One region of the Streptomyces sp. NPDC053076 genome, then DNA from elsewhere that is predicted to be linked to it. Evidence: riboswitches for the same ligand, from Rfam matches in the RefSeq annotation. Region 1 holds a riboswitch; each other region holds the start of a gene.
The links. Region 1 has a riboswitch for cobalamin ahead of ACIGYR_RS36415 (CbtB-domain containing protein). Riboswitches for the same ligand answer to the same signal wherever they lie in the genome.
Positions count from the first base shown of each region.

Region 2: linked by a shared signal. The riboswitch ahead of ACIGYR_RS15785 (energy-coupling factor ABC transporter permease) and the one ahead of ACIGYR_RS36415 (CbtB-domain containing protein) in region 1 are both predicted to bind cobalamin.
Region 3: linked by a shared signal. The riboswitch ahead of ACIGYR_RS13280 (cobalamin biosynthesis protein) and the one ahead of ACIGYR_RS36415 (CbtB-domain containing protein) in region 1 are both predicted to bind cobalamin.

Region 1 is NZ_JBITZL010000014.1:35,655-39,965, reverse strand. It holds gene ACIGYR_RS36430 (endonuclease/exonuclease/phosphatase family protein) at 1-463, shown strand, start outside; gene ACIGYR_RS36425 (GNAT family N-acetyltransferase) at 649-1,200, opposite strand; gene ACIGYR_RS36420 (CbtA family protein) at 1,346-2,095, opposite strand; gene ACIGYR_RS36415 (CbtB-domain containing protein) at 2,117-2,335, opposite strand; cobalamin riboswitch at 2,372-2,515, opposite strand; gene ACIGYR_RS36410 ((2Fe-2S) ferredoxin domain-containing protein) at 2,834-3,232, opposite strand; cobalamin riboswitch at 3,294-3,415, opposite strand; gene ACIGYR_RS36405 (hypothetical protein) at 3,528-3,878, opposite strand; gene ACIGYR_RS36400 (SAM-dependent methyltransferase) at 4,242-4,311, opposite strand, start outside.
Region 2 is NZ_JBITZL010000003.1:544,448-548,758, forward strand. It holds gene cbiQ (cobalt ECF transporter T component CbiQ) at 1-506, opposite strand, end outside; gene ACIGYR_RS15780 (energy-coupling factor ABC transporter substrate-binding protein) at 513-881, opposite strand; gene ACIGYR_RS15785 (energy-coupling factor ABC transporter permease) at 878-1,579, opposite strand; cobalamin riboswitch at 1,609-1,815, opposite strand; gene ACIGYR_RS15790 (hypothetical protein) at 2,064-2,747, shown strand; gene ACIGYR_RS15795 (YcnI family protein) at 2,696-3,433, shown strand; gene ACIGYR_RS15800 (hypothetical protein) at 3,568-3,810, shown strand; gene ACIGYR_RS15805 (heavy metal translocating P-type ATPase) at 3,810-4,311, shown strand, end outside.
Region 3 is NZ_JBITZL010000002.1:1,340,258-1,344,568, forward strand. It holds gene cobN (cobaltochelatase subunit CobN) at 1-101, opposite strand, end outside; gene ACIGYR_RS13275 (cobyric acid synthase) at 98-1,606, opposite strand; gene ACIGYR_RS13280 (cobalamin biosynthesis protein) at 1,603-2,547, opposite strand; cobalamin riboswitch at 2,647-2,789, opposite strand; gene ACIGYR_RS13285 (hypothetical protein) at 3,049-3,276, opposite strand; gene ACIGYR_RS13290 (anion permease) at 3,311-4,311, opposite strand, start outside.

The DNA of each region.
Region 1 (4,311 bases):
GCTGCGCGACGCGCAGAACCACGAGATCACCCGGCTGTCCACGCAGACACCCGACCCGGTGCCGGCCCCGGCGCCGGGCTTCGCCGAGGTGTCGGTCAGGGTCCGGGGCACCCGTGTGCACGTGTACTCGACCCACCTGGACTACCGCACGGATCCCTCCGTCCGGCGTGCCCAGGTCGACGACATGCTGGCCGTGCTGGCGGAGGACCCCGGTCCGAAGGTCCTCCTGGGCGACTTCAACGCCGAACCGAACGCGCCCGAACTGACGAAGCTGTGGGGCCCCTTGCGTGATGCCGCCCCGAGCGGCGGCAACACCTACCCGGCGATCGACCCGGTCAAGCGCATCGACCTCGTGACCGTCTCACCGGACGTCGCCGTGACCGGCACGCGCACGGGGGAGACGGCGGCCTCCGATCACCGCCCGGTGGTCGCGGACCTCCTGCTGCGTCACCACGGCCACTGAGCCGGAGGCCGAAGACCCCGGCCGAAAGTTCAGGCCTCCTGATGCCGCAGCGGGCGTCGGCCCCCGTCGTCCTCGGTCTCACGGACGCGTACTCGTTCTGCCACCCGCGCGGCCCGTCGACACCGTGCCGCCCGGACCGGCGTCCGAACGGCGTGTCATGCCACACCGGGGCACCGGCGCTCGCATCACTGTGCGCCGGGGTCACGGAGGCCGACTGCGTCATGCCGCCAGAACGGCTCCGCATAGACCAGCGTCCCCGTCATCCATGGCTCATGCTTCGGGAGCCTGATGGCCTGGAAGGCGCCGTCCGGGATACGCAGGGATGGCTTTCGGAAGCCCAGGCCATCACCGGGCGCGAAGCCGAAACGCGAGTAATAGCCTGGATCGCCCTCCAGGAAGACGAGGGGAACACCTCGCTGCGCGAGGATCCCCAGTCCGTGTCGGACCAGGGCTGAGCCGAGACCGCGCTTATGGAGCTCAGGCATCACGGCCAACGGGCTGAGGACGTGCACATCGACCAGCCGCCGGGGGGCATCGAGCAGACTGCGGGTGAACATGGCGTGGCCGACGACCCGCCCGTCGTGCTCGGCGACCAGCGAGAGACCGTCCTCGGGCGTGATGGTGTCCCGCAGGGTATCGACCAGGTCGGCCACGACGAGGCCATGGTCACCGAACGCCTGCAGGTGAACGTTCCGCACGGCCCGTCTGTCGCTCGGAAGTTCTTCGCGAAGATCCATGCCCGGAGGGTAGAGGCCCCTCCGGGTGGCTCGCACACGGTTTTGGAGCCGGCTCGTCCGGGTGCCGGCGCGGCAGCGCCGCGAACGCGCCGCGCAGGCAATCGGCCGCCTCACCCCCGAAGGGCTCCCCGTTGTCCGGAAGGAGTCAGCGCGCGGCCGGAACCGCTCGCCCGGCGGTCGTCACCGGCTTGGGGTTCAGCAGGCGCTCGGCCAGTTCACCGAAGGCCAGACCGAAACCCATCCACAGGACGGCTTGGATGGCCAGCGCGGACAGGCGGAACCGCCACAGCAACGTGGCCGGGAAGTCGTTCGGCACCTCGTTGATGACCGGCAGGAACTCATAGGCCAGACCGATCACTACGGCGAACGCGGCCACCGCGACCACGGTCGCCCACCAGGTGCCCAGGCTGGGCGTCAGACGCTTGCCCAGGATGGTGGCGGCGACCGCGAGGAGGACGCTGAGCAGCATCATCAGGAAGTACAGGGTGGTCCGCTTGCCGATGGTGTCGGGCTCGCCCACCGACGGCGGGTTGGCCGGGTACTTCAGGAACGGCACGACGTAGACGGCGAGCAGCGCGGAGCCCGACAGCAACAGCGCCGTGGCGCGCGGGCCGAAGCGGCCGACGCGGCCCAGCGCGAAGCAGAAGGCGAGCGCGGCGATGCCGCCGAAGGCGACCCCGTAGACCAGGACGCCGGTGGCGAGGCCGGCGGTGGACTGCAGGGAGCGCGAGACGACCTCCATCTCGTGCTCGTGGGAGTGGGCGTCCTCGAAGCTGATCGCCTTGTCCACGCTCGGCTCACCGAGGAGGTAGGCCGCGATCAGGGCGAGCACGCCGGCCGCGAGGCCGGCGAGCATGCCCCGTACAAGGAGGTTCCGTACGGTTGCGGAGTTCATGGTGGTGCGGTTCCCCTCGCGTCAGTGGCAGGGGAAACCGAGCAGGTGGCGGGCGTCGTGCACCCACTCGTGGACGTCCGTGCCGTTGAACACGGAGGTGGCGCCCTGCTCGGCGCCGACGAAGTAGAGCAGGATCAGCATGAGTACGCCGAAGAAGACCGCCCAGGGAGCTATCGCCTTCAGCGGCAGCTTGGCGGGAACGGCGGGGGTGGCTGTCGGCTGGGCGACGGTCTGCGCCATGGCAGGCCCTCCTCTGGGAGTTCGCGTCCCATCTCGGTGGTGCACATGACGACGGCCACGGGTCTGACTCACGAGGCGTCTGGAGAACGCCTCGCACACAGTGGCGCGACCGTGCCGGGTTTCCACCGGCTTCCGTCTCGCCGTCGTCGATATCGGACAGACCGTACCGCGTGACCGGCGCACGGCCAAGACCGCGCCCGCCGGGGTGATCTTCCTCTCGCGCCGCCGGGCGGCCCTGAGGTGTGTGGGTGAGCGGTACGGCACTCCGGGACGTCCCGCCCCGAAGGCGCCCGTGGCCTCCACCTGGTCGGCGGTCGCGAACACCGTGCGGAGCGGGTGCCGTTCGAAGCGGGCGCCTTGCGCGAGCATCGCCTCGACGAGCCGTCCGAGCGCATCCTTCGGCGTGAGATCCGGGCGCGCTGAGGACGGTTGACGGTCACTGGTCGCCGTTGGGGCGGCCGGGCCCGGGTCCGGCCGGGGTTCTCGCCGGGGCGGTTCTCAGGGTTCCGCACGGCGCCGCGGCGGTGTGAAGGCGTACAGGTCGAGGATGTCGGGTCGGGGAGCCACGCCGGGACCGCCGGCTCGCACCCAGGTGACGATGTCCTCGGTCGCCTCCGCATCGTTGACGAGTCCGAGCCAGACCGGCCGCGCGCCGGCGGCCCGGCCCACGGCGGAGGGCTGTACGACGATGACGTTGGCCTGATCGCACACGTCGAGGCACTCGGAGACGCGCACCGGCACCTCCGCTTCCAGCCGCGCGGTCTGCGCGGCGTGATCGACCCCGGTCACCTTGGGGCTGCCGCAACAGCAGTCCCGGCACACGACGACCCGGCACGGCACCGGACCGCCGCCCGGCACGCCCAGGGGCGGTCCCTCTTCCACCGGTTGCCCGACCATGCCGCGCCACTCCCCTCCCGGGGAGATCCGCCCCGGTGTTCCTTCGAGGAGGCGACCGCGTGAGTCTCCTGGCTCCCGGGTCGCCGCTCGTCCCGCCTTCCCACCCCGATGGGGCGGTGGCCTGCCGGAACTCGCTCACCGGTCACAGTGGCGGGACCGCGCCGGATTCACACCGGCTTCCTCGGACCGCCGTCGCCTTATGTCGCCGCTCATCATTCCATCAGCGGCGCCGCGCCGTCACCCGGCCGCTGCGCGGACGGGCGCCGGCGAGCGGTGCGGGACGCGCCTCACCCCGTCAGCGGAAGAAGACGACCGACCGGAGCTTCAGACGCTCGCTGCCGTAGCCGGTGCGCGGGCGCAGCGTGAACGAGTCACCCGTGCAGTCCGGCTCGGTGAACACGATCGCGTACTCGTCGGTCCGGTTGCGCGGGGAGTGGGCCGGAGAACTGGAGCCGGGATCCGCGACCTCGGGGAGGGTGACGCACTCCCCGCTGTCCGGGTCCTCCAGAACCGCGATCCGGGGGGAGCCGTCCAGACCGGTGTACGTGTACTGGAACTCTCCCGACGCGGCGAAGGCGGAGGCGGGAACGGCGAGGGTCAGGGCGAGGGCGCCGAAGGCGGCGACCGCGGCAGTGCGAAGGCGCATGACTGTGGAGTCCCTTCACGAGCAGTGACGACGTGCGGAGTCACGAGCAGTGACGACGTGCGGCGTCAACCAGCAGTGGTGACGTGCGGAGTCACGAGGAGTGACGATGTGCGGGGTCACCCTTCCCGGGATCGCGTCGTCCCTCTCGGTCACCAGGCGGCAAATCGATCCACCGTCACCCGAACGAGTCAGCCGGGCGCGGATCCGCCCACCCGGAAGCCTCGCCGCACGCGCCCGCGGCGTGTGCCGTCGGCCCGTCGTCAGCTCCGGGGCCGGACCGTGTCCGGGTTCCGCGAACCCACCGCCGGGCCACCCGCGCGGGCGACCAGCCAAGGCGCCGACGGCAGGCGCCCGTTCATGTGGTCAGTCCCGCGTCGGACGCAGCACGAGGCAGACGAAGCCGAACGTGTCCCGGTAGCCGCGCAGCCATTCG
Region 2 (4,311 bases), on a different contig from region 1:
CGGGCCGCCTGTGCCTCGCGAATGCGGCGGACCGAGTCCAGGAGCAGGAAGCTCATCCGGTACATCACCATCGCGACGTCCACGACGGGCGCGGGCACCCCGGCCCGCACCAGCCAGGGCAGCAGGTCGGACATCGGAGTGGTGAAGGCGAACAGCAGCACGCCGAGGGAGGCGGCCGAGGTGCGCAACAGCAGCTCTCCGGCGCGGACCGGTCCGTCCTCGGCCAGGCTGACGAACCCGTCGGGTCCGCCGACCTGGACCAGCAGCGTGGCCGCTCCCGTCAGGCAGAAGCCCAGGGGAACGCGGTAGGCACGCCACAGGCGGCGGCCGGGCACTCCCGCCGGGCCCAGCAGGACGGTGAGCGCGGTCACCAGGACGAGGGCTGCCCCCGGCCAGGGCGGCAGCGAGACGGCGAGAGCGGTGAGGCCCAGTCCGAGCACGGCCTTGTCCACGGGATGACGGCGGCGCCAGCGACTGCTGTGCGCCGCCGCGTCGATCGGCAGCACCCCGGCTCAGGTCCGTTCGGCAGCGGACTCGTCGGACGTGCTCTCCGTCGCCTCGCCGTCCGGCGCCGCAACGGCGCGGAGTTCGCCCTGGCGCCGTCCCCTGCGCAGGCCGAAGTAGTAGGCGAGCACACCCGAACCCAGGGCCGCCTGGGCGGCGAACAGCGCCGACTCGATCTCACCGGACGGCGGTTCGTACAGCGGCGAGAACCATGGCTTGTAGTCCGGCTTGATCTCGGTGATCGCCGTCTCCGCCTCGGCGTCCGCGCCGGCGAAGGGTTCCTTCTTGTGGTCGCCCAGCCCGAGCGCCACGGGAAGTACGGCCAGCGCGGCAACGCACAACAGCAGCAAGGTGTTGATCTTCGCGTTCCGGCTCATCGGGCCACCGCCTCCGCCTCCGCGGTGCCTCGGCCGCCGGTGACGAGCACACCCAGCCGGGTCAGTTCGCCCTTGCTGGACTGCACCAGCAGCCGCATCACCAGCACCGTGAGGAGTCCCTCGCTGACCGCGAGGGGAATCTGCGTGACGGCGAAGATCGAACCGAACTTCCCGAGGGCGCCCAGGAATCCGCTGCTCGGATCGGGAAACGCCAGGGCCAGCTGCACGCTGGTGACGCAGTAGGTGGACAGGTCGGCGACGAAGGCGCCGCAGAAGACGGTGACCATCAGCGGCACGTCGCAGCGGCGCAGCAGCCGATAGACGGCGTACCCGGCCCAGGGGCCGACGATCGCCATCGAGAAGGCGTTGGCGCCGAGCGTGGTGAGGCCGCCGTGCGCGAGCAACAGGGCCTGGAACAGCAGGGTGATGGTGCCCAGTACTGTCATGATCGGCGGACGGAACAGGATGGCGCCCAGGCCGGTGCCGGTGGGGTGCGAACAACTCCCGGTCACCGAAGGCAGCTTCAGCGCGGACAGCACGAACGTGAAGGCTCCGGAAGCCCCGAGGAGCAGCGTGCTCTCGGGATGTTCCCTGACTTCGCGGGTGAGTGACCGGACTCCGTGGACGACGAACGGCGCGGACACGACGCCCCAGGCGACCGCGTGCGCCGGAGGCAGAAAGCCCTCGGCTATGTGCATGGCTCGGCAGACCCTCTCCAGCACCTCGTGGATGGTTGACGTGCCTCGGCCGGTCTCCTGGCTCACGGGTACCACCGCCCATTGCCCCGCCTTCCCGGGTCCGGGGACCCAGTGGCTGCCCGCGAGGGCCGGAGCCGGACTTCCCGATCACAGTGGCGAGGGCCGCACCGGCATCACACCGGATTTCCCGTTCACCAAGGCAAGGTGACAGTAATGCCCAGGTAACGGCGATGACAAGCGAGGGTCGGCGGCGCTCGGGGGGCACACAACAGCTCGCGCCCGGCGCGTGGCCCCGAGGGCCCCGATCGGTTGTTCGCGCCACCCCGACACGCGGCCGGACGGAACAGGAGAAGGGCGGAGGAGTGAACGGTCTGCGTCTCCGGCCCGTAGGGAGAGGCACGACATGATCGAACGGCGTTCGGGCGCAGACGCGCATGCTCAGCCGCGAGGACAGTCGCCCGGACGCATGGCAGCATCTGTCCCCATGACTGTGTCCCTGGCGGTGCGGAGCGTGCGCGCGGCCGTGTTCGCCGCGCTGTGCGTGCTGCTCGCCACCGGCGGCCATGCCCTGGCCACGGGCGCGGCTCCCTCGGTGTGGGCGCAGGCCGCCGGGTTCGTGCCCGTCTTCGCCGGAGCGTGTCTGCTGGGTGGCCGTGAGGTATCGCTCGCCGGCATCGGCGGCGCCACGCTCGTCGCCCAGAGCGAGCTGCACCTTCTGTTCCATGCCGCTCGCCCCCAGCACGACTCGATGGTCGTGCACGGGGTGCGGATGGCGCACGGTCACGCGCACGCGGTGACACCTCACGCGACCCTCGCGCACATCGCGGCGGCTCTCGTGCTCACCTGGTGGTTGCGGCGCGGAGAGGCCGCGCTGTGGTCGCTGCTGCGCCGTGCGGTCGCGTGCGTGCCGGGACTCGCCGCCTGGTGGCAGGTGACCCGAGGGACACGGCGCCTGCCGGGCGCACCGAAGCAGGTCCGGTCGCCGGGCACCGGGTCATGGTCACTGAGAGGGGTGCGGCTGCGGTACGCCGTTCATCGGCGGGGGCCGCCGGCAGGGGCGGTGCCACCGAACCTTCCCCGACAGCCGCACCTCTCAGTACGGAGATCCCGCCACTCATGTCCCCGAACCGCAACACCCTGCGCCGCACCGGCGCCGTCACGGCCCTGACCGCCGCCGGGCTGCTCGCCGCCGCGGGCGTCGCCTCCGCACACGTCACCGTCCACCCCGGCAGTTACGCCAAGGGCGCCACGGACGGTGTCCTGACCTTCCGTGTGCCGAACGAGGAGGACGGCGCGAGCACCACCAAGGTGCAGGTGTTCCTCCCCACCGGCCACCCGGTCCTCGGCGTGCTCGTCTCCCCGCGGGACGGCTGGACCGCGAAGGTCACCGACACCAAGCTCAAGACGCCGGTCAAGACCGACGACGGCACCATCACCGACGCCGTCTCGGAGATCACCTGGACCGGCGGCAAGATCGCCCCCGGCCACTACGAGGACTTCGACGTCGCCTTCGGACAACTGCCGGACGACACCGGCGAGCTGACCTTCAAGACGCTGCAGACCTACTCCGACGGCAGCACCGTCCGGTGGATCGAGGAAGCCCAGGGCGACGACGAACCGGAGAACCCGGCCCCGGTCCTCAAGCTCACCGCCGAGGACGCGGCGGACGGCGATGCCACTGCCACGGCCTCGTCCGCACGTCCGGGGAACGCCGCGGGCTCCGACGCCGACACGTCCGGCGACTCGACCGCCCGGACTCTCGGCGCCGCCGGTCTGGTGGTGGGTGTACTGGGGCTCGCCGCGGCCGTCTTCGCCATCGTGCGCACCCGCTCCAGCCGGAGCGGGGACGTGTAGCACGCCGTCCGTCATGTGGCGCACGTCATGAAACGGTGCCGGAACTCGGCCCCCGGTCCGTCCGACTCCTACAGCGGTACGGCTGCGACAGCCCACCGCCGTAAGACGGTTCGACGCGACCAGGAAGGCCGAGCATGGCCGAGTCCCGACATCCCTCCCGCATCGCGGGCTTCGTACCCCGCAAGCTGACGCCCCCGCCCGCCCTCTGGGGCTTCGTGCTGCTGCTGGTGCTGGTCTTCTCGGTGTCCTACGCCGTGGGATCCGCCGCCGGACCGGTGGCACCCGGCATGCACGGCACCGGGGCCGCAACCGGTGGCGGTACGGGGAGCGGCGGGGGCACGGGTGACATGCCCGGGATGCACGGGGGCGGTGAGTGATGGGAGCCGAACCGCCGGCTCCGCTCGTCGTCACAGACCTGACGGTCGGCGGCATGACGTGCGCCGCCTGCGTGCGGCGGGTGGAGAAGAAGCTCGCCAAGCTCGACGGGGTCACGGCGACGGTCAATCTGGCCACCGGACGCGCCCGGGTCAGCCATCCGGAGGTGGTCCTGCCGGACGACCTCGTCGCGGCCGTCGCCCAGGCGGGGTACACGGCGGCGCTGCCCGAGCCTCCCGCGCCCGGCGGGCACCAGGAGACGGCAGGTGACGAGGACGGGGCCGAGGCGGCCATCCGGCAGGAACGCGAGCGGCTCGTGGTCACGGCGCTGCTGGCCGTCCCCGTTCTGGTGCTGTCGATGGTCCCGGTGCTGCAGTTCCGCAACTGGCAGTGGCTGTGCTTCATGCTCGCGGCTCCGGTCGCCGTGTGGAGCGCCTGGCCCTTCCACACGCGGACCGTACGCGGCCTGCGCCACTCCGCGGCCACCATGGACACGCTCGTCT
Region 3 (4,311 bases), on a different contig from region 1:
ACGTCGACCCGGGTGGGGTTGCCGATGCGGTAACCGGCGCCGGCGGCCCGGGCCGCCAGCAGGTCCGTGTCGGCGGTCGACAACAACAACACTGTGCTCATGCGGGCGCTCCCGGTGGAATGAAAGGCAGTCCTTGTGGCGCGCCCGACTCGATGAGCCGCCAGAGCGCGTCCGTGTCCGCGTGCTGTTCGATCAGGTCGCCCAGCCGGTCGAGCTGTTCCTCGCGCAGCGCGGCGAAGCAGGTGTCCGGCGCGGGGACGAAGCGGCGGCCGGTGGCGGTGGCCACCTCGCGCAGGAAGGCCCGCCGGAAGCCGTCCGACTCCAGCGAACCGTGCCAGTGGGTGCCCCAGGTCTGGCCGACCCGGCAGCCGTCCAGGAAGGCTTCCCCACCGGTGACCTCGGCGACGCCGTGGTGGATCTCGTACCCCTCGACCGGTTCGCCCAGGGCTTCCCCGGCCGGCCTGGTCAACGTCTTCTCGCGGGCGAACCGTACCCGCACGGGGAGCAGCCCGAGCCCGGCGACCTCCCCGGCGCGGGACTCGACCTCGTCCTCGATGCGCTCGCCGAGGATCTGGAAGCCGCCGCAGACGCCGAGGAGGGGGCGTCCCTCGGCGGCCCGGCGCACGAGTGCGTCCGCGAGCCCCCGCTCCCGCAGCCACTGAAGCGCCCGTACGGTCCCGCGCGTGCCGGGGACCACCACGAGGTCGGCGTCGGCCAGTTCCTCCGGGCGGTCCACGAACCGCACCACGACCCCCGGTTCGGCGGCCAGCGCGTCCACGTCCGTGAAGTTGGACATGAGCGGGATCGCGCACACGGCGACCCGCAGCACGTCCTCGCCGACCGGGGGAGCGACGGTTGACTCGCGTACGGTGCCCCGCAACGACACCCGCAGTCCGTCCTCCTCGTCGATGCCGAGGCCGTGCCGGAACGGCAGGACGCCGTACGTCTGCCGCCCGGTGAGCCCGTGCAGCATGTCCAGACCGGGCTCCAGCAGGGAGACGTCCCCGCGGAACTTGTTCACCAGGAACCCGGCGACCAGGTCCTGGTCCTCGGGCGAGAGCAGGGCGAGCGTCCCGAAGAAGGAGGCGAAGACGCCCCCGCGGTCGATGTCGCCGACGACGAGCACGGGCAGCCGCGCATTGCGGGCGATGCCCATGTTGACGATGTCGGTCCGCCGCAGGTTGATCTCGGCGGGACTTCCCGCCCCCTCACAGATCACCGCGTCATACGTGCCCCGCAACTCGGCCAGGCAGTCCAGCACCGTGCCGAGCAGCCGCTGTTGACGGCCCCCGTGGTAGCCGCGTGCGCTCATCTCGCCCACCGGCCTGCCCATCAGCACCACTTGGCTGCTCTGCTCGCCACCGGGTTTGAGCAGTACCGGGTTCATCAGCGCGGTCGGCTCGACCCGGCACGCCTGGGCCTGCATGGCCTGGGCCCGGCCGATCTCCGCGCCCTCCCGGGTGACGAACGAGTTGAGGGACATGTTCTGCGCCTTGAACGGCGCGACCTTGACGCCCTGGCGTACCAGCCAGCGGCAGATGCCGGCCGTCACGACGCTCTTGCCTGCGTCGGAGGTGGTGCCGGCGACGAGGAGACCACCGTTCACTTCCCGTGTCCCTTCAGGAGTGTGCGCGCGGCGACCGTGACGCCGAGCGCGAGCAGTCCGACACGGCGGGAGAGCCGGACGGCCCGGCCGATGTCGGTGACCCGGACCGGCCGTCCGGTGGCGCCGTTGAGCACGGGGCGGTGTTCGACCCGGCCGGCGTAGGAGAGCGTCCCGCCCAGCCGGACGCCGAGGGCACCGGCGAACGACGCCTCCACCGGCCCGGCGTTGGGGCTCGGGTGCCGGTGCGCGTCGGCCTTCCAGGCACGCAGGGCGCCGCGGGGATCGGGTCCGGCCGCGGCGGCGAGTACGGCGGTCAGCCGGGCCCCCGGCCAGCCGGCGACGTCGTCGAGACGGGCGGAGGCCCAGCCGTAGCGCCGGTGGCGGGGTGACTTGTGACCCACCATGGCGTCCAGGGTGTTGACCGCCCGGAATCCCAGGAGTCCCGGCACGCCGGCCACGGCACCCCAGACGAGGGCGCCGACCACGGCGTCGGAGGTGTTCTCGGCGACCGACTCGACCACCGCCCGGGCGATCCCGTCGGCGTCCAGCGCCTGCGGGTCCCGGCCGCACAGGTGGGGCAGCCGGGCCCGGGCCGCCTCGATGTCGCCGGCCTCCAGGGCACGCCCGACGGCGCGGGCCTCCCGGGCCAGCGAGGTGCCGCCGACGACGGCCCAGGTGGCGGCGGCGGTCAGCGCGACGGCGGCGGTACGGGAAGGGCGTGCGGCGCGTGCGGCGAGCGAGCCCAGAGCGACGGCGCCACCGGCGCACACGGTGGTGTGCAGGGCGCCCCATCCGCGGTGGTCGCGCCACAAGGCGCCTTCCACGGCTCCGGCCGCCCGGCCGAAAGCGGCGACCGGATGCCCGCGGCGCGGATCGCCGAGGAGCAGGTCACCGAGGACGCCGGCGGCGGCGCCGTACGCGTATGTGCGATCGGCACCCATCGGCTCAGCCGGCCGTGGGCACAGGAGCGGTCCTGGTACTGGTCCTTCGGCAGCCGAGCATGGCGATCTGTGTCCTCACTCAGGGTGTCCGCGCCCTGGTTCGACGTGAATCGGCGGTGAGAGTTCCTGGCTCCCGGGGGGTTCTTCCCCGGTGACAGTGGCGGGACCGCGCCGGATTCGCACCGGCTTCCTCTCTTGCCGCCGTACATGGCCTGGGCAGTCCACCACGCGCCCGGAACGGCCGTCAACTTGCCGTTGACCTGCGCGGGGAGAGTGTGCCGATCCCCACATCACGGGACGTGAGGGCACGCCAGAGGCTCCCCTCCGGAGCGGCCGGAGGGGAGCCTCTGAGGTGCTTGGCCGGAACGCCGCCATGGCGTGGGCCGGCCCGAGCCACACGGTGCGGGTCAGGCCACGCGGTGCGGCTCGGGCCATGCGGTGCGACTCGGGCCACGCGTGCGGGTCAGGCCACGCGGCGCGGCTCGGGCCGCACGGTGTGGCTCAGGCTTTGGCCACGATCAGGTAGATGCCGTACGCCACCGCCGCCGCGCAGGCCGCGAAGCAGACGTAGGCGCCGGTGACGGCGAGACCGGCGGAGCCGCCCTGGGCCGTGGCCTTCTCGCGCCGGGCCAGGCCGTTGATGCCGAGGGTGAACAGGGCCACCAGGCCCACCGTGAAAACGAGGCTGACGCCGAAGACGGAGCCGATGGCCGCCCAGTCGATCTTCATGGGGTTGCTTCCTTCAGTAACCGGGTGCCCGGGGTCAGACCGTGGCGGCCGGCGGGGTGGCGGGGGCCGGCTCGGCGGCCGGGGCGGGGATCGTGGCCGTCAGGCCCTCGGTGACCAGGCCCGCGGGCGGCGGGGTCACGGCGGCGATGGCGGTGGTGACCACACCGGCCGGCTCCGCGCTCTCGGCGACGACGTCGGTGTGGTCGACGACCTCGCGGCGGGAGAACTTCCAGATGGCGAAGCTCGAGGCGACCAGGAAGGCGGCGACGGCGGCGGTCCCCCAGTCACCGAGGTCGGTGACGGACTCGGCGCCCGCGCCGACCAGCGCGGCGGCCGGGAGGGTGAGCACCCAGGCGGCGATCATGCGGGTCGCGGTGGACCAGCGGACCACACCGCCCTTGCGGCCGAGGCCCGCGCCCATCACCGAGCCGGAGACGACATGGGTGGTGGAGAGGGAGAAGCCGAGGTGGGAGGAGGCCAGGATGGCGGTCGCGGCGCTGGTCTGGGCGGCGAAGCCCTGACGCGGCTCCAGGTCGGTCAGGCCCTTGCCCATGGTGCGGATGATGCGCCAGCCGCCGATGTAGGTGCCGAGCGCGATGGCCAGACCGGCCGAGAGGATCACCCAGGTGGGAGGGTTGGAACCGGGGGCGATGGAGCCGCCCGCGATCAGGGCGAGGGTGATGATGCCCATCGTCTTCTGGGCGTCGTTGGTGCCGTGGGCGAGGGAGACCAGGCCGGCGGAGGCGATCTGGCCGGCGCGGTAGCCCTTGCGGGTGGCCTCGCCCTCGGCCTTGCCGCCGATGCCGTAGGAGAAGCGGGTGGCCAGCATCGAGGCGACGCCCGCCACGATCGGCGCGGCGACCGCCGGGAGCAGCACCTTGGTGACCAGGACGTCACCGTGGACGGCGCCGAAGCCGGCGGAGGCGACGGTGGCGCCGACCAGGCCGCCCATCAGGGCGTGCGAGGAGCTGGAGGGAAGGCCCACCAGCCAGGTCAGCAGGTTCCAGAGGATCGCGCCGACCAGGGCGGCGAAGA